One region of the Metabacillus sp. YM-086 genome, then DNA from elsewhere that is predicted to be linked to it. Evidence: riboswitches for the same ligand, from Rfam matches in the RefSeq annotation. Region 1 holds a riboswitch; each other region holds the start of a gene.
What was found. Region 1 has a riboswitch for S-adenosylmethionine ahead of ACEWK1_RS06420 (bifunctional homocysteine S-methyltransferase/methylenetetrahydrofolate reductase). Riboswitches for the same ligand answer to the same signal wherever they lie in the genome.
Positions count from the first base shown of each region.

Region 2: another riboswitch for S-adenosylmethionine. It lies ahead of mtnK (S-methyl-5-thioribose kinase); the one in region 1 lies ahead of ACEWK1_RS06420 (bifunctional homocysteine S-methyltransferase/methylenetetrahydrofolate reductase).
Region 3: another riboswitch for S-adenosylmethionine. It lies ahead of mtnW (2,3-diketo-5-methylthiopentyl-1-phosphate enolase); the one in region 1 lies ahead of ACEWK1_RS06420 (bifunctional homocysteine S-methyltransferase/methylenetetrahydrofolate reductase).
Region 4: another riboswitch for S-adenosylmethionine. It lies ahead of ACEWK1_RS25700 (sugar ABC transporter substrate-binding protein); the one in region 1 lies ahead of ACEWK1_RS06420 (bifunctional homocysteine S-methyltransferase/methylenetetrahydrofolate reductase).

Region 1 is NZ_JBLUOI010000009.1:105,711-110,229, reverse strand. It holds gene ACEWK1_RS06420 (bifunctional homocysteine S-methyltransferase/methylenetetrahydrofolate reductase) at 1-1,263, opposite strand, end outside; SAM riboswitch class I at 1,605-1,747, opposite strand; gene ACEWK1_RS06415 (YajQ family cyclic di-GMP-binding protein) at 2,007-2,498, opposite strand; gene ACEWK1_RS06410 (S1 RNA-binding domain-containing protein) at 2,680-3,543, shown strand; gene ACEWK1_RS06405 (BMP family lipoprotein) at 3,682-4,519, shown strand, end outside.
Region 2 is NZ_JBLUOI010000002.1:47,786-52,304, reverse strand. It holds gene ACEWK1_RS01155 (pyridoxal phosphate-dependent aminotransferase) at 1-68, opposite strand, end outside; gene ACEWK1_RS01150 (carbon-nitrogen family hydrolase) at 174-962, shown strand; SAM riboswitch class I at 1,120-1,266, shown strand; gene mtnK (S-methyl-5-thioribose kinase) at 1,360-2,562, shown strand; gene mtnA (S-methyl-5-thioribose-1-phosphate isomerase) at 2,625-3,677, shown strand; gene ACEWK1_RS01135 (methylated-DNA--[protein]-cysteine S-methyltransferase) at 3,964-4,455, opposite strand; gene ACEWK1_RS01130 (PAS domain-containing sensor histidine kinase) at 4,482-4,519, opposite strand, start outside.
Region 3 is NZ_JBLUOI010000002.1:52,524-57,042, reverse strand. It holds partial or broken gene abc-f (ribosomal protection-like ABC-F family protein) at 1-99, shown strand, start outside; gene ACEWK1_RS01175 (1,2-dihydroxy-3-keto-5-methylthiopentene dioxygenase) at 142-684, opposite strand; gene ACEWK1_RS01170 (methylthioribulose 1-phosphate dehydratase) at 742-1,365, opposite strand; gene ACEWK1_RS01165 (2-hydroxy-3-keto-5-methylthiopentenyl-1-phosphate phosphatase) at 1,362-2,024, opposite strand; gene mtnW (2,3-diketo-5-methylthiopentyl-1-phosphate enolase) at 2,021-3,262, opposite strand; SAM riboswitch class I at 3,441-3,547, opposite strand; gene ACEWK1_RS01155 (pyridoxal phosphate-dependent aminotransferase) at 3,631-4,519, opposite strand, start outside.
Region 4 is NZ_JBLUOI010000112.1:7,357-11,875, forward strand. It holds gene ACEWK1_RS25690 (ABC transporter permease) at 1-887, opposite strand, end outside; gene ACEWK1_RS25695 (sugar ABC transporter ATP-binding protein) at 889-2,394, opposite strand; gene ACEWK1_RS25700 (sugar ABC transporter substrate-binding protein) at 2,509-3,636, opposite strand; SAM riboswitch class I at 3,752-3,857, opposite strand; gene ACEWK1_RS25705 (hypothetical protein) at 4,118-4,432, opposite strand.

The DNA of each region.
Region 1 (4,519 bases):
AATTTTAGATGGATCTCCAGTGATAGCTAATACATCACTCATACCAAGTGAATGTAACCCCATTAAATGAGATTGTAAGCCAATTAAATTGCGGTCACGACAAGTAATATGAATTAGTGTTCTTGCACCTGTTTTTTCTTTTGCTAGAATCCCTGCTGCTAGATTACTAATACGAGGGGATGCTAATGAATTATCGGCTAGTGTTAATGCATCAATTCCTGCATCATGCAGTGCTTGTGCTCCTTCTAAAAATTTATCCATTCCAAGCTTTTTAGGAGGATCAAGCTCAACAATAACCGAGCGCTTTTCTCTCACAATCTCCTCAAGTGGTGGGAGGGAGTTTACCTTTTGATCTTGAACTTCAATTGCCGATTTTTTCGCGACTTTTACTTGCTTTGTTTGTACAGGGGCTAAATTAGCTATTGCCTCAGCCATTGCTTTAATATGGTTTGGTGTTGTACCACAGCACCCGCCTATTAATCTAACACCTTGTTCTCTAAATTTTAGGGCGCTTTCCTTAAAGTAAGTTTCATCAGATTCATAGACAAGACGACCCTCATTTAATGCAGGTAAGCTGCTATTAGGAAAAACAGATAGAAAAGCCTTCTCAGGAATAGGTACTTCTTCTAGAGATTGAATCATGTGATGTGGACCTAAACGGCAGTTTAAGCCAATTACGTTTGCTCCGAGTTCTTCTAAGATAGAAAATCCGTCTGTTAATGAAGTACCGTCCTGTAATACACCAGCTTCATGGAGTGATACATTTGCAATGATCGGTTTATTTGTTTCTTTTCGAGCAATTGAAAGAACAGTTTTCATTTCTTCTAAGTCATAGAATGTTTCGAGTAGTAGACCGTCCACATCTTCATTTAGCAAAAGATAGAGTTGCTCTCTAAAATTACGTTTAATTTCTTCAATACTATGAGCACTCTTTTTAAAGGTACGGATTCCTCCGATTGTTCCAAAAACATAGGTTGACTCTTTTGCAGCTTTTTTTGCAATTTCTATCGCTTTTTTATTGATTTGTCTAATGTCGTCCTCTAACCCGTAACGAGACAATTTGATATCGTTTGCCCCATATGTATTCGTTTGGATGAGGTTAGCGCCTGCCTCAATATAGGCTTGGTGTACAGCAAGCACATCTTCAGGCTTAGAAAGGTTTAATTCTTCAAAGCAGCGATCTACTCCGTGAGAGTAAAGCATTGTTCCCATTGCACCGTCAGCAATTAAAATTTTACTTTTTAAATCTTCTAAAAAATTCATAAATAAGAGCCCCCGATCTAGTTGAGTATTGATCATATTTATACTAATAAAAAAAGCCTTCTTGTTGAGAAGGCTGTATAATCATAAGCTTCCCTTATCTTCCAAGCATGTTGAATATGCTTGCTGGAATTAGCACCTTGGCACTCGCAGAAGTCTTGGTGGGTGGTTTTAGAATTTGATTGACGGTTTTTGATAGAGACTATCATAGATTAGAAGCTCTAACTTTGTGTTGGATGTTTTCTTTTAGCACGGCAAGCTTTCGCTTGCAGCGGCTTGCTTGGCAAGCCTTGGAAAAATAAATAAAAATGCTTCGAACAAACAAAAGCGCTTTATTCGAGTCATTTTTATTTATTTTTCTGTGCTAAAAGAAAATGACTTAGGGTTATGTTCTAAATTTAGTCAATCAAGTAAACCAGACTTCACTCGTTATGGACCGGTTGCTGAAGCTTCATCGGGCCAGTCCCTCAGCTTCTCTTGATAAGATATGAAATTTTCTTAATAACTTTAACGTATTAAAAGGATTACAACTAATTTATCTAATATTGCGAAAAATATCAATAGTAAAATGATGATTTGTCTAAAATTAATAGTCTGTGATGCTTTTTTTAGATGGAAGTTTTGGTGAGTGTTTCCAGACGATGACAGTTAGAGCATATGATGAGATCGTGGGAATATGCGTATAATAGTAGAAAAGTCAGGCTGTTGTTGGTGGCCTGACTTATAATATGTAACTATGCGGTTAATTAGCGGTAGTTGATGAATTGAACATCAATTGGTAAATCAGCACCTTTGATTGCTGCAATAATTTGCTGAAGCTCATCACGGCTTTTTCCGGTTACACGGATTTGGTCGTCTTGAATTTGAGATTTTACTTTAAGACCAGTGTTTTTAATAATGGTATTAATTTTCTTTGCGTTATCTTTATCAATTCCTGAAACCAATTCAGCTTTTTGACGAACAGTGCCACCAGAAGCATTTTCAACCTTTTTATAAGAAATGTTTTTAATCGGTACGTTTCTCTTAATCAGCTTAGATAGAAGAACATCTTTTAACTGCTCTAGTTTGTATTCATCGTCTGAAACTAAAACAAGCTCTTCTTTTTCTAGACTGATATTGCTTTTGCTACCTTTAAAGTCATATCTTGTTGCAATTTCTTTCATTGCGATATTGATTGCATTTGTAACTTCTGGAAACTCAACTTTTGATACAATATCAAATGAACTATCTTTCGCCATAATTATCCTCCATTGCGTATATAATATAGGTTGATTATAGTAAAATAAAACAATGATCACAACTTTTACCTAAAAAGTGTGAATCAATTGTCGAGGAGACTCTTCGGGGCTACCCGCGGATCTACTTACAATATATACGGAAATGTATAAAACATAAGATGAAAGGCAGGACATATTATTTATGATCCCAGGAACTTTTGCAACACTAACAATAGATGAGCAGGTGGATTACGGATACTTTTTAACAGATGGGAAAGACCGTGTTCTTTTACATAATAATGAAGTGATCGGAGAAGTTGAAGAAGGAGAAAAGGTGGAGGTTTTCTTTGGTGTTGACGCACAAGATCGCCTTTACGCAACAATGAAAAAGCCGTTCATTACCCAAGATACATATGGCTGGGTTGAAGTGGTGGACATCGTTGAGGATATGGGCGCTTTTGTGGATATTGGACTAAGCAAGGATGCATTAGTAGCTAAAGATCATCTTCCATATTTACGTGAAGTGTGGCCAAATGTAGGGGACAAGCTTTATTGTACGTTAAAGGTTTCGAAAAACGGCCGATTTTTTGTACGACTAGCAACAGAAGAAATTGTTGAGCCATTCTTTAAGAATGCAGATCGAGCTTTATTCAACAAGGAAGTAACAGGAACAGTTTACCGAATGATTGTTGCCGGATCGTTCATTCTTACAGAAGAAGGATACAAAGGGTTTATTCATTCCTCCCAACGTGAAGTTGAGCCAAGATTAGGCGAGACAGTTACCGGCAGGGTCATTGATGTAAAAGAAGATGGAACAATCAATGTTTCTTTATTGCCACGAAAGCATGAAGCGCAAGGCAGTGATGCGGAAAGAATCTATGCATATATGCAAGACAGAAACGGTGCTATGCCATTTACAGATAAAAGTGATCCTGATGATATAAAAGAACGTTTTAATCTTAGTAAGGGAGCATTTAAACGAGCTTTAGGATTATTAATGAAAAATAATCGAGTTTATCAAAAGGATGGCTGGACTTACTTTAAAGAAGAAGAAAATAATCAATAATCGAGTTAAAAAAGCTTTCACTCTTAAATGAAAAAGAGTGAAAGCTTTTTTTATATAAAAATCCTAAATAGGGTGGAAAATTGACGGAATTTGTCGATATAAGTAATGGATATAAAATTGATAAAGTGAGGTTTTAACATGTTCATCAAGAATGTAACAGCCTTGTTTGCTTTAGTTTTTGTGATCATCACCGCTGGTTGTTCGCAGCAAGAGACCGCGAGCTCAGTTGATGACAAGGTGAAAATTGGTATTATGTTGTCTGATGTCGGACTAGGAGATCAATCTTTTAGTGACTCGGCATTTAATGGATTAACAAAAGCACGAGACGAGCTTGGAATTTTATTTGATTATAGAGAACTTAAAGAATCAGAAACGTATGAAAAAGGTTTAACAGAATTAGTTGAAGAAGATCACGATATTATTGTTGGTTTAGGTTTTATGGTGCAAACCGACCTAGAGAAGGTGGCTAAAAAATATCCTGATCAACACTTTATTTTAATTGATGCAGTTTCTGAACTTGAAAATGTAACCTCTATTACATTTAAAGAAGATGAAGGAAGCTTTCTAACAGGTGTAGTTGCAGCTTTAGCGACAAAATCAAATAAATTAGGTTTTATAGGTGGAGATGATGTCCCACTAATTAATAAGTTTGAAGATGGCTTTATTGAGGGAGCAAAATCTGTAAATCCTTCAATTACTGTGGAAGTTAAATATGCAGGAGACTTCGGTAACGACCAGCTTGGAGCGCAGATTGCACGTGATATGATTCAAAAAGATGTGGATGTTTTATATGCGGCAGCTGGTTTTACTGGTGTTGGTATGTTAAAGGAGGCCCAGGCAAATAAAGTATTGGCCATCGGTGTAGACACGGATCAATATTTTTATGCTGAGAAAGCTGTTATCACATCGATGCTGAAAAAGGTTGATACAGCTATGTATCAATTAGCAGAGCAGTTAATAAAAGACGGGAAAATTT
Region 2 (4,519 bases), on a different contig from region 1:
GCAACAAGACTGGCAAAAAATTGCTTGGGTAATGTATTTAATAAATGGGATTGCTCAAAAACTTTCATTTTCTACACCTACTCAAAAAATTCTTGAAATTCTAGTCACAAATCATATATTGTTAGAAGCAACTTGTAAAGTAAAAATTTATAAATGAAGGTGTGACTGAAAAAATGAAACCTATCATTGCATGTATTCAACTTGATATTAAATTTGGTGATCCTGATTTTAATTATGAGCAAGTAGAAGAAAAAGTGGCATTAGCAGTCGAACAAGAGAAACCGAACATCATTGTCCTTCCTGAGCTTTGGACAACTGGCTATGATTTAACTCGCCTTGATGAAATAGCTGATCATGATGGCGAGAGAACAAAAACATTCCTAAGTAACTTAGCAAAAAAGTATAATGTTCACTTTGTTGGTGGCTCTATTGCAAAAAAAAGCAAAGATAGCGTGACAAATACGATGTATATTGTGGACAATAACGGAGAGTTTATCCATGAATATAGCAAGCTTCACTTATTTAAACTCATGGATGAACATCATTTTTTAGTTTCGGGAACTGAAAAAGGGTTATTTGAAATAGGTGGACTGAAAAGTGCAGGAGTCATTTGCTACGATATCCGTTTCCCGGAATGGATACGCGCTCATACAACAAAAGGTGCAGAAGTATTATTTGTTGTTGCTGAGTGGCCTATGCCAAGACTTCATCATTGGAAAACACTACTGCTAAGCAGAGCCATTGAAAATCAATGTTATGTTGTTGCATGTAACCGTGCTGGGTCTGATCCAAATAATGAATTTGCAGGACATTCTCTCATCATTGATCCATGGGGAGAGATAGTAGCTGAAGCTAACGAAAAAGCCGGAATGATCTCAGCCGAAATAGACGCTGAAGTTGTCAAAAAGGTACGCAGTCAAATCCCAATCTTTGATGACCGCCTACCACAATTTTATCAATAAGAAACTTCACAAATATTTAGGCAATTCCCAATAATATATTGACAAAGATAAAGTAACATTGGTAATATCCTAATCAAGCGATATATTTTTCTAGAAAAGCATTAATTTTTCGAATACTTAATATGCTAAACATATACTTATGTTTTAAATAAAAAATCTCTTATCAAGAGTTGGCAGAGGGACTTGGCCCAATGACGCCGCAGCAACCGACCATATTTCATCTTAAAATGAAATAATACCTGGGACTTCCAGTTGGGCACGGTGCTAATTCCATCAGAAAGAAAATCTTTCTGAAAGATGAGAGGTGCGAAGCAATGACTTCAAGCCTCTTTCAATCTGGAAAGAGGCTTTTCTTTTTAGAAAAGCCTCCAAAAACAAAAAATTGGAGGATAAATAAATGTGTGCACATAAAAAATCACCTATTTACGAACCACTAACTGAAAATGGAGCAATTGCCTTAGCAAAGAAATTACAGCTGCTTTCTGAAAATAGTCAACTAACATGCAATGAAATTGGCGATGGAAATTTAAACTTAGTTTTCAGGGTGAAAGATCCAGAAAATGGAGAAAGCATCATTATTAAACAAGCATTACCATATGCGAAGGTAGTTGGTGAAAGCTGGCCGCTAACTCTTGATCGTTCCAGAATCGAAACAAATGCACTTCTTAAGCAAGCGGAATTTGTTCCACAATATGTACCAAAAGTTTTTTATTCAGACGAATCATTAGCAATAACAATCATGGAAGATCTATCACATCTTGAAATTGCTAGAGCAGCCTTTATTAGTGGAAAAGATTTACCACTATTATCTCAACATGTTGGAGAATTCCTTGCTAAAACATTGTTTTATACATCTGATTATGGAATGGATCAACATTATAAAAAATCATTGGTTCAACAATTCATCAACCCTGATCTTTGTAAAATAACTGAAGACCTTATTTTTACTGATCCCTTCTTCGATCATGAAACAAACGATTACGAGCCAGAACTTCAAGATGATGTAGAACAAATTTGGCAGGACAATGAATTAAAGGTTGAGGTTGCTAAACTTAAACAGATCTTTCTAACAAAAGCTGAAGCACTATTACACGGTGACCTGCATACTGGAAGTATTTTTGCAGATGAACAAGAAACAAAAATCATTGATCCTGAATTTGCTTACTTCGGTCCTATCGGCTTTGATGTTGGTCAAGTATTTGCGAATTTACTTTTTAATGCATTATCTCGAGAAACGAATAAACAACAAATTCTTTTCCATCATTTAGAGACAACTTGGGATGTGTTTGTAAGAGAATTTTCAAGATCATGGGATAATGATGGTTTAGAAATATATACGAAGTTAGACGGCTACTTAGATTATGTTTTAGAACAGATCTTTGAAGAAGCTACTGGATATGCAGGATGCGAATTAATCCGACGAGCAATCGGTCTAGCCCATGTAGCTGACCTTGACACAATTGAACCATATGAAAAGAAAATTTCTACAAAGCAAATTGTCCTAAAAATCGGCAGAGAGCTTATTGTAAATAGAAAAACAATTAAAAACACGCAACAAATTAGAGACCTTGTTAACCAAACAGCTTTATCAGTAATCTAAAACACATTGATCTATTCTACTAGTGGTTCAACACATTTTTTTAAAGGAGTTTTTTTCATAAAATGTTAAACGAAAATTTTGCCATTCCTCGTTCCGTCATATGGAAGGAAGATTATGTCTCTTTATTAAACCAACAAAAGATTCCACAGGTAACGGAATACCTTGAATTAAGAAACATTGAAGATGTGTGGGAAGCTATTCAATCTTTAAAAGTTCGAGGTGCCCCAGCTATCGGAATAACTGCTGCATATGGTTTAGCTCTAGCAGCTTTGCAGGATCAATCAAAATCATTTGAGGAGTTTCATCTAAATTTACAGAAAAGTCATGATTATCTCGCAAGCTCAAGACCAACTGCTGTAAACTTATTTTGGGCACTAGATCGACTTATGAAAAGTGTGTCAAATGTTCAAACAATAGATGAAGCAAAATCAACAATCCTTAAAGAAGCCATCTTAATTGAAAAAGAAGATGAACAGGTTTGTCAATTAATTGGTGAACATGCATTGAGCGTTTTCAAAGATGGAGACAGAATTATGACGATTTGTAATGCAGGATCCATAGCAACTGCAAAGTATGGTACAGCACTTGCTCCTTTTTACTTAGCCAAAGAGAAAAATATTAACTTAAGTGTTTACGCATGTGAAACAAGGCCTGTCTTACAAGGAGCACGTCTAACTACTTGGGAGCTTATGCAAGCAGGTGTTGATGTTACACTTATAACTGATAATATGGCAGCACATACGATAAAGTCCAAGGACATTACTGCAATTATTGTTGGAGCAGACCGTATTGCTGCAAACGGTGATACAGCAAATAAAATTGGAACATTTAATTTAGCACTTTTAGCAAAATCATTTAACATTCCTTTTTATGTTGCTGCACCTCTATCTACATTTGATCCCTCTATTACTGACGGAGATCAAATACCGATTGAGGAACGCAATCCAGAAGAGGTTACTCAGATTAACGGCATTCAAGTTGCACCAAAAGATGTGAAAGTGTTTAACCCTGCTTTTGATGTTACTCCTAATAATTTGATCGCAGGTATCATAACGGAAAAAGGAATAATAACTGGAGAATATACGGAAGAGATCAAAAAATTATTCTCCAATTAATATTTCTAATTAAATCCATCTATATACAATAAGGACCAAAGCCTAGTTTAACACTAGAGCTTTGGTCCTTTTTGTTTTTCAATTAAGATATTTTTTTCCTTTTCTGAAATAATATGAAGTTTTGATAGTATAGAAGTGTAAAAGAGAACTTTTTTTGGACGTTTGCTTTGATTCCACATATAACTTGCCCCTTTCTTTACCTTACGCAACTTTTTTCTCTTACTCAAATAATATGTTGCAAAGGAAAAAATGTGACAAGTAGTTAGTTGTTCCCTTGATAACCATGTTAGTGTTTAAATGCAATATTCTCATGAGTTAAAAGCTTAGCCTTTAACTCATTTTTATCTCCAGCATAACCGGTCAGCCTTTGATTCTTCCCTATAACACGATGACATGGGATAAATATTGGCAATTTATTTGCTTTATTTGCTTGCCCAATAGCACGTACAGCGTTCTTGTTACCAATTTTGACGGCAATGTCTTGGTAACTACAAACCTGTCCAATCGGAATTTGACGTAACTCAGTCCAAATCTTTTTTTGAAAGTCAGTGCCTTTTATCTCAAATGGTAGGTCAAAGTTTGATCTTCCTCCATAAAAATATTCATGAAGCTGTTTTACTGCTTCACGAAGGATATGATGTTGCCCATCTTCCACAAGCTTGTTTGCACCTTGAAATTCATTAAATTGTTCTATAGTTAAAAATAAATGAGTAATTTCTCCAAGTGTCGATACAATTGTAAGTCTCCCGATTGGGGAGTCATAATAAGTATAAAACATTTGTGTATATCCTCTTTACTATTTTTTTATTGTGTAATTGGAAGGGTAATATGAAATGTTGTCC
Region 3 (4,519 bases), on a different contig from region 1:
GAATTAAGTTTATTAAAACCAGAATCAGAGAAATATCATGAGTTAGAAGATTCCTTCCAGTTACTTACAAAAAGAAAACATGAGCTAATGAATATGTAAATGCAAAAAGCGTAGAATCTTTAGTTCTACGCTTTTTCACTATTATTTATTTAATTCTTGTTCTTCTTGGTATGGATGAGCTACCCATCCCTCTGTTTCAATAAACAAGCGAACTGCTACAACTTGACGGTCTTCCATTAATGTAAAGAAATGAGGGTTACCCTCTGGTACCGAAATAACATCCCCAGCTTCTAATTCTACATCGAAGTAACCAACTTGCTCATCGCCTTTAATAATGAAAATACCGTGACCTGCAGTAATAGCACGTACTTCATCTTCAGTGTGTGTATGAACATTTTCGAATTTTTTTAATAAATCTTCAAGATTTGGTGTAGCATCTGATAACGCTACGATGTCCCAAGTCTTATATCCTCTTCTTTCAGCTAAATCTTCAATTTCAGATTTGTATGCTGCTAAAATTTCAGATTTTTCTTCATCGCTAAGAACAAATTTTTCAATTAAGTGTGAAGGAAGTTTGCTCATATCCCAATGCTCATAAAGAACACCTTGTTTCTCTAAAAAATTTGAAACCTGTTCTTGACCTTCAATTACTTCATTTGTATTTCTAACTTTAATTACTGCCATGATCTTTCTCCTCCGTTATATAGTATGTTTTATATAATTTTTTCCTTCCTATTGTCATTAAGTCAAAACTGATTTTAATGATAATAGCTTCAGATGATAGGAAAATAAAAATTCACTTGCTTCTAAATATTTCTTCGCTTCTAATGCATCTCTTCCCCATGCGGTTATTCCATGATTTCTAATAAGAACAGCCCCCGCATCTTCTTTTACAAACTCACTAAAGTTTTCCGCTAAAGTTGGAATATGTGCATAGTTATAGATGATTGGGATTGTAAATTCAGCATCCTCTTCCCATAAGCCATATGCTTTAATAATTTCCTGTCCTCTAAATGTAATCTTTCCTTTATCACCGTAGAGCTCTGATATAACATTATTGTCAACTGTATGAACGTGAAGGCTGCACCCAGCTTTTGTTTTATTAAAAATCTCTACATGTAATAATGTTTCTGCAGAAGGCTTTAAGTGAGTATCCTCAACCGGCTTTCCTTCTCCATTAACTAGTAAAAAGTCCTCATCTGTTTCCTTCGTCTTATCTTTACCACTTGCTGTTACAAGGAACTCGATAGGTTCATCGCTCACTTTTATCGCAAGATTCCCACTTGTACCTGGAAACCAATCTCGTTTTGCTAACACCCTCTTTATGTCAGCTAATTCTTCCCACCTTTGGTTGAAAACGGTCATGCCTTCACCTCCTCTAGCTTTTCTAAAATATTAATCACATCATAAAAAGTTGTAAAGGGCTGATGTGGCAAATGAAGGTCCTGACATTTTTCTAATAGCAAATCTCTTGCTATTACATAATCTGCTAGTTTTGCAGCTTGAAGATCCGTTATTGAATCTCCTATTACAATTTTTTCTTGAGTAGACTTTGTTAGCTTGCGGATAAGTGACGGCTTACAGCAACCGCAATCATTCGAACAAGAATCATCACAACTAAAAGGCCATTCTATTTGAATGTTTTCATTACTAAAATTCGCCCTATTACAATATATTTGTTCTTCTTCAATTAACCCTTGAAGTAATGGATAAACAAAAAAATCAATTCCTCCACTAACAATAAAAAGAGGGATATTGTTCTTTTTTGTATATTGAACAAATTCCTTAAATCCAGAACGTATTTGCGCATGATTTAAAATGTAGTTCACAATTTCGTCCTTAGAAGAAGATGGTAGTAATTGAAACATTTTCCCAACACCCTCTTGAATAGAGATTCTTTGTGATAATACATCATTTTTTAAAGCATCCCATTCTGGTGGAGCAAATCTTTTCATAATTGCAATAATATTATCAGTCTCTGTAATCGTCCCATCAAAATCACATATAATTACTCGATCACTCATTTACTCACCTCTTTGACACCCCAAAGATCTATGGCAAGTTTGAGATCTTCATGTACGTTCGCTGCTTCTTTTAAAGAAGTGCCTGCTAGAGTTGCGTCAATTGCTGATCGGAATGCTTGTCCACCGCCAATTGCTCCATTTGGATGACCATGAACACCACCACCAGCATTTATTATTGAATCTATACCGAAATCATTCATAAGCAACGGAACTAAACCTGGATGAATTCCTGCAGAAGGAACTGGAAACGATTGCTTAAAGGATTCTTTCTTCAGACAATTTTCTGCAATACCTAAGGCTTCTTTTCGATCTAATGCTACACTTCCATACGGAGAAGGGAATAAAGAGAAATCAGCACCAGATATTCGTAATAGCTTACCTAGTAAAAGTGAACTTGAAAATCCATATAAGCTGGATGCAGTAGAAGCTCCGCTCACAGCAGGGTGAGCCATAATAGGCACCGTTACATCCGGATCCTCTGCTAAGCTTTGTAGTACATCTAACCCGTATGCAAATACGTTAAACAACAAAACATTTGCACCAAGCTCTGAAGCTTTTTTAGCTTTATCTTTAAGATCAAATGTTTTACCAGACAAATTCACAGCATATAAAGCTTTATGTCCAGTTTCTTGAAACACCTGGTTTAATACCGCTTTACCAGCAAGAATTCGCTCCTCGAATGGAGTTAATGGATTATCAAACAGAATTTCATCGTCTTTTACTAAATCAACCCCACCCAATACTTGCTGTCTTAACTGATCTTTTAAATATTGTAAGTCACGACCAATTACACCCTTAAAAATACTCATTAATAAAGGGCGATTATAAACACCGACTAATTCCCGAATTCCTTGTACACCAAATTTCGGCCCCGGAAACGCTGCTTTCACAACTTCCGAGAACTCTAAATCAAGTAATTTTACTTCACCGTCTAGAGATAGCTTTCCGAAAACAGTTGTTAATATGGCGGGGAGATCATGAAAATAATTTATACTCGGATAAGCAATTTTAATTATTCCTTTAGTTACGATTTTTCCTAAAAATTGATTTGTTTTGTCACAAGATTCTAGCTGACTGACCTCTAGAACACGACCTTTATGAGCTTTAAGTTGCTCCTGTTCAAGTAATGGAAGATCTGTCCAGGAACCAACCGTTAATCCTAAAGCAATTCCTTCTGCTTTTTTATGTAAATCTCCTTTAGCATCGTGTACAAGATATGTAGCAATGACTTCACTCACTTAAAACCCTACTTTCTATATATCACGTTTTCTGAATCTTTCTATTTATCGTACTAATTCTATCATCTTTATTTAGTTTATGCATAACATTCCTTTTCTATTTTTTCTGTTTTTTTAAATAAAAAAAACCTCTTTGATAGATCAAAGAGGTTACTAAATGCATAAGTAATAAGCAATCTCCTTATCTATCAGCGAATGCTGCAAGAATTAGCACCGTGCTTAACCTAAGTTAAGTCGGTTGCCGGGCTTCATTGGGCTAGTCCCTCCACCTGCTCTTGATAAGAACGAAACGTTCATTTTTGAAATTAATATGGATTATGCCAGATCTCACTTCTACTGTCAAGAGGAAAAAATTAAGGCGTAATGTCTTAAAAAAGATTAAGGGCCTTAATTCTATCGGCAGCTTCTCTAAGCCGGTCCTCGGATGTTAATAAACCAACTCTAACGTATCCCTCACCATATTCACCAAAGCCTACTCCTGGTGCTACAACGACGTGTGCATGCTGAAGTAGAAAATCAGAAAACTCCTCAGAAGAATCAAATTGTTTTGGAACTGGCAACCAAGCAAAAAACGATCCTGACGGTGCCGTAACATCCCAACCGATCTCACGAACAGCTGTAATGAGAGCATTTCTACGTGATTCGTAACGTGCATTTAGTTCTTCAACACATGTTTGCGGACTAAGTAACGCATGTGCAGCTGCTTCTTGAATAGCACTAAATACACTTACATACATATGATCTTGCAATAAATTTATAGCTTTAATCACTGAAGGATTTCCAACAGCAAAACCAATTCTCCAACCAGCCATATTAAAGGTTTTGGAAAAGGTATAAATTTCGATACCGATATCTTTAGCACCAGTTGTTTGTAAAAAGCTAATTGGCTTTTTTCCATCAAAGCCAATTGCTCCATATGCAAAATCATGAACCACACAGATGTTATTTTCTTTTGCGAATGAAACTGTTTCCTCAAAGAAACTTTCGTTTGCCGTAGCACCAGTAGGATTATTAGGATAATTCAAAAACATTAGCTTCGCCTTTTCTACAGCGTCTTTAGATAAGCTCTTGTAATCCGGTAGGAACTGATTTTCGCTTAATAAAGGCATCACTTCCATTTTGGCACGTGCCAATTCTACTCCTGACCAATAATCCGGGTATCCAGGATCAGGTACAAGCACAACATCATCCGGATTTAACAAGCATTGAGGAACCTCAACTAACCCAGCCTTTCCTCCGAATAGAATCGCTACTTCA
Region 4 (4,519 bases), on a different contig from region 1:
CCAATTAAAACAGCTCCGACAAATGTTCCAAATGCATTTGGCTTTCCTGCTCCTAAAACGGAGAATCCGATAAATGCTGCCGCAACAGAGTCCATTAAGTAGGGAGCACCAGCATTTATTTCAGCAGTCATGACCCTTGAAGCCAAAACAATACCACCTATTGCTGCAAAAAGAGCTGAAAGAAGATAGGCTACAACTTTATATTTGTTAACAGGTATTCCTGACAATCTCGCAGCTTCAATATTTCCGCCAATCACATACATATAGCGGCCATGTTTTGTATAGGTAAGAAAAACATGTACCACAACAACTACAATGACCATGATGATAATAATCCATGGTACTTGTCCAATCTTTTCAAAAACAGGACTGATCATACCTGTAGCAAAGGTCCCATCAGGCATAACCATGTTTTGCGACACAGTCGCACCTTTTGTATACGTTAGTGCAATACCTTGAATAATAAACATAGTGGCCAGCGTAAGTAACATATCTGGCACCTTGATTTTTACGATAATAAATGAGTTTAAAACACCAACTAATAATGATGCAATAATAGCAGAAAGTATGGCAATAACTGTGTTCTGCGAAAACCAAACAAACATTGAAATAACTATTGCATTTGATAAAGAAGCAACAGATCCCACAGATAAATCAAACCCATTGACAGAAAGAGAAATCGTGATACCAATAGCAATGATTGTCACAATGGATATGGACCTTAAGATATTAATTATGTTATTTCCTTGAATAAATGCTGGGTTAGATGCAGCAAAAACAGCTATTAAAATAAATATTGTTAAAATGGTTCCATACTTATATAAAAATTGAAAAAGATCAAATGATTTCTTTGAATTGGTTGATTGTACAGGATTTACATCTGCCATCCTAGTTGCCTCCTGTTGAATAATATAATAGTTCTTCTTCATTCGTTGCATCTGTTTCTAATTCCTTAGCGATTTGACCATCATATAGGACGTATAATCTGTTTGTAATACCTATAATCTCAGCCAATTCAGAAGATGCATAAATAATTGCTTTCCCTCTACTCGCAAGCTCACTGATCAGGTCAAAAATATCTTTTTTAGCACCAACATCAACACCCTTAGTTGGTTCATCAAAAATATAGACATCCGCATCGGTTATCAGCCATTTACCTATTGCGATTTTTTGTTGATTACCTCCAGATAAATTTTGCACTTTCGTTTCCTCTGAAGGTGTTTTAATCCCTAAACTTTTTATTAACTCAACCGCCTTTTGCTTTTCTGCTTTTCGATTCAAAAAGCTAAAAGGCTTGGTAAATGCTCCTAGATTCGCTGCAGTTAAATTGGTCACTACAGATTCTTGAACAAGAATCCCTTCTTTTCGCCTTTCCTCTGGTACTAAGGCAATCCCAGACTTTACAGCTTGGTATGGGTTGGAAATTGACAATTTCTTTCCTTTAAGTTTTAACTCACCAGATTTCACTTTTGTCTCTCCAAATAATGCCTTGCACAATTCTGTCTTCCCCGCACCTACAAGACCTGCAATCCCTACAATCTCACCATGACAAATCTGTAATGAAACAGAATTCAACTTTTCAGAATCACTTAAATTATTTACTTCAAAAAGCAAATCTCCCGGATGAATTGCTTTTTGAGGAAATTGCTCCTCTAACTCTTTTCCTAGCATGCTTTCCACTACTCGATTAGGTGTTGTTTCACTTATCTTTTCGTGAGTTACAAGTTTTCCGTTTCTCATAATTGTAATGTCATCACATATTTCAAAAATTTCAGGAAGACGATGTGATATAAAGATAATCCCAACATTCTTTTCTTTTAGTTCACGAACAATACGGAACAATTCCACTGTTTCAGAGTGACTTAATGGTGCAGTTGGTTCATCTAAAATTAAAAATTTGCAATCCGAAGAAACTGTTCTTGCAATTAGAACCATTTGCTTCTCAGCCAAAGTTAATTCACTAACAAGTTTCGTGGAAGATACTTTTATATTCAAGCTGTTTAATATAGTTGTTGCATGCTCATGCAGCTTTTTCCATTTAATAAATTGTCTCTTTCCCATTTCATTCACAGTCTTTGTAAGCATAATATTTTCTCCAACTGTTAAATAAGGAATAAGGGCAGTGTCGACTTCTTGATGGACAATTTGTATACCATTTTTTTGTGCATCTTTAGGTGACTTGATGATCGTTTTGGTCTGGTCAACTGAGATTTCCCCGGTATAGTGAGTATAAGCACCTGATAGCACCTTCATTAGTGTTGATTTTCCAGCACCGTTCGCACCAATTAAAGCATGTGTAGTTCCACTTTTCATAATAAAGTCAACCTCATCTAATGCTTTTACACCAGGAAATTCTATTGAAATTTTTTTCATTTCTAATACTGAGTGATTCATCAATTTGCCTCCTTTCTACTAATTTACACTTCTATGGGATTTAATGTATGTGAGGTAATCAGAGGAAAACGAACACTCTCATAACCTTAGAGAGTGTTCGTTAAGTCTAAAGCATTATTTCTTATAATATTCTTTTAACGTTTTCATCCACTCTTCTTCAAATGCAGTAGATTGGCCCCAGCCTTCCACAGTATCTGCCAGATTCACCATATTAATTGGCTCACTTGACTGTAACAATGCTTCCTGTGAAATAAGAGAAGCTTCAAGATTATACGCTTCTGGTGTTTCTTCTCCCGCAAGCTTTTTCGCTAACAATCTCATATCAACTGCACCAATTAACTTCGGATCAACAGCTGCTGTGTACTTCCAAGAACTTTCTTCATTTTGCATTTCTTGAAGATCTGCATTTGAAACATCAATTCCATAAATCTTAATTTCATCTCTTCCAGCTTCTTTAATCGCACGCGCTGCACCTATTGCAAAAGCATCCCATGTTGCAAAAATCGCATCAATTTCACCTTTTGGATGTTTGTTCAACATTGCCGCCACAGCATTTTGTGTTTGAACAGATGTATCTGCTGCTGCAACTCCAAAGCGTTCAACTTCTTTAATACCTGAATTGTTAGCAAGAATATCTTGGTATACTGCGTTTCTTCTCACCATTGGTGGGAATCCGTCAACCCATAGATAAACAATGTTTGCTTCCCCGTTTGTATCTTGAACTAATTGATCTAACGCGAGCTTTGCTAACGCCTCATCATCTTGTGAAGTTAATGTTACCCCTCCAATTTCAGCTAACCCTTCATTTGAATCAAATGTAACAACACTTTTTCCTGCATCAACAAGCTTTTGAACAGCATCAACAGTTGCTTCATCATCTCCATGTGAAATGATAAAACCGTCATAGTCTTCCTCTAAGCCCTGGGCAATAGCATCATGGAATTTAGCTGTATCACCGTTTGCGGTAAATACATCAACTGTAAATCCTAACGCTTCTCCTTCTTCTTTAGCTCCTGCTAAAAATTGAGCTGTATGATCATCTCCACCGATTTTACGGATAACTTTGATTTTAGCACCTTCACCATTTGCAAAACGTTCAGGTACATTATCTAATGATACTTCTGGATTTCCTTTAGCTTGAGTTGATTCAGCTGTTTCTCCATTATTTGAAGAACAACCTGTCACAAGTAACGTCAGCACAATAGTCAAAAGAAATGCTGCATTAAAAAATCTGTTTTTCATCGTTGCATTGCCCCCTTATTTTCTATAAAACTTTTTAATTATGTCTAGTAATACTAGGCAACAAAAAAACCTCTCTAAAGATAGAGAGGTTTCACCACAATTTTAGGAGTCTCCTCTCTTATCTTTCAAAGCTTTAAAAGCTTTGCAGGATTTAGCACCAATTCTAATTGAACGGTTGCCGGGCGTCATCGGGCCAGTCCCTCTGCCACTCTTGATAAGAGATCTTTTTATGCGATTAAGTAAAATAAACAATAAATATACTTTAATACTCTACAGGATAGATGTCAATCATTAATTGAATATTTCTAATAGTTATTATAAAAAATCAATTGGATCAATTTCATAATGTATCATTTGTTACCAAAAAACGTATAAATTTCACATTTAATAATGTTCTTATCCGTGTATTATTTTTTATTAACATGTTCAAAATGAAGAAAGATGTTCGTTTTTTGACTTAAGAGTCATAATTGAAATTAACTCAATTATATACATTTGATACCTGCAAGTGTCTTAAGCGTTTATTAATTTCTGATTCAAATGTTACTTTTGTTGCTAAATAGTCAAAAATGCCACTATCAATAAGGAGTTTCGTATTTTCAGAGCTTCTAATTCCATCTGAGGTTTTCTGTATATACTCTCCGATTCCCTTTATTAATTCAACAAGATATTTTGTATCTAATTCTTCTAATTTATAATCTTCTCTCCTAGAAATTGTTCTGGCTGTATAATCAATTAAAACTCTTTCATATGTAAAAAAATTAATGACTTTCCAATCCTCTTTAGATAATGCCATTCTACTAATCTCCTTATTTTTATACCTGTTATCATTATAAAAACAAGAGGATTCTAAAATAAACATTTTTCCTTCGTAAAATTCAGA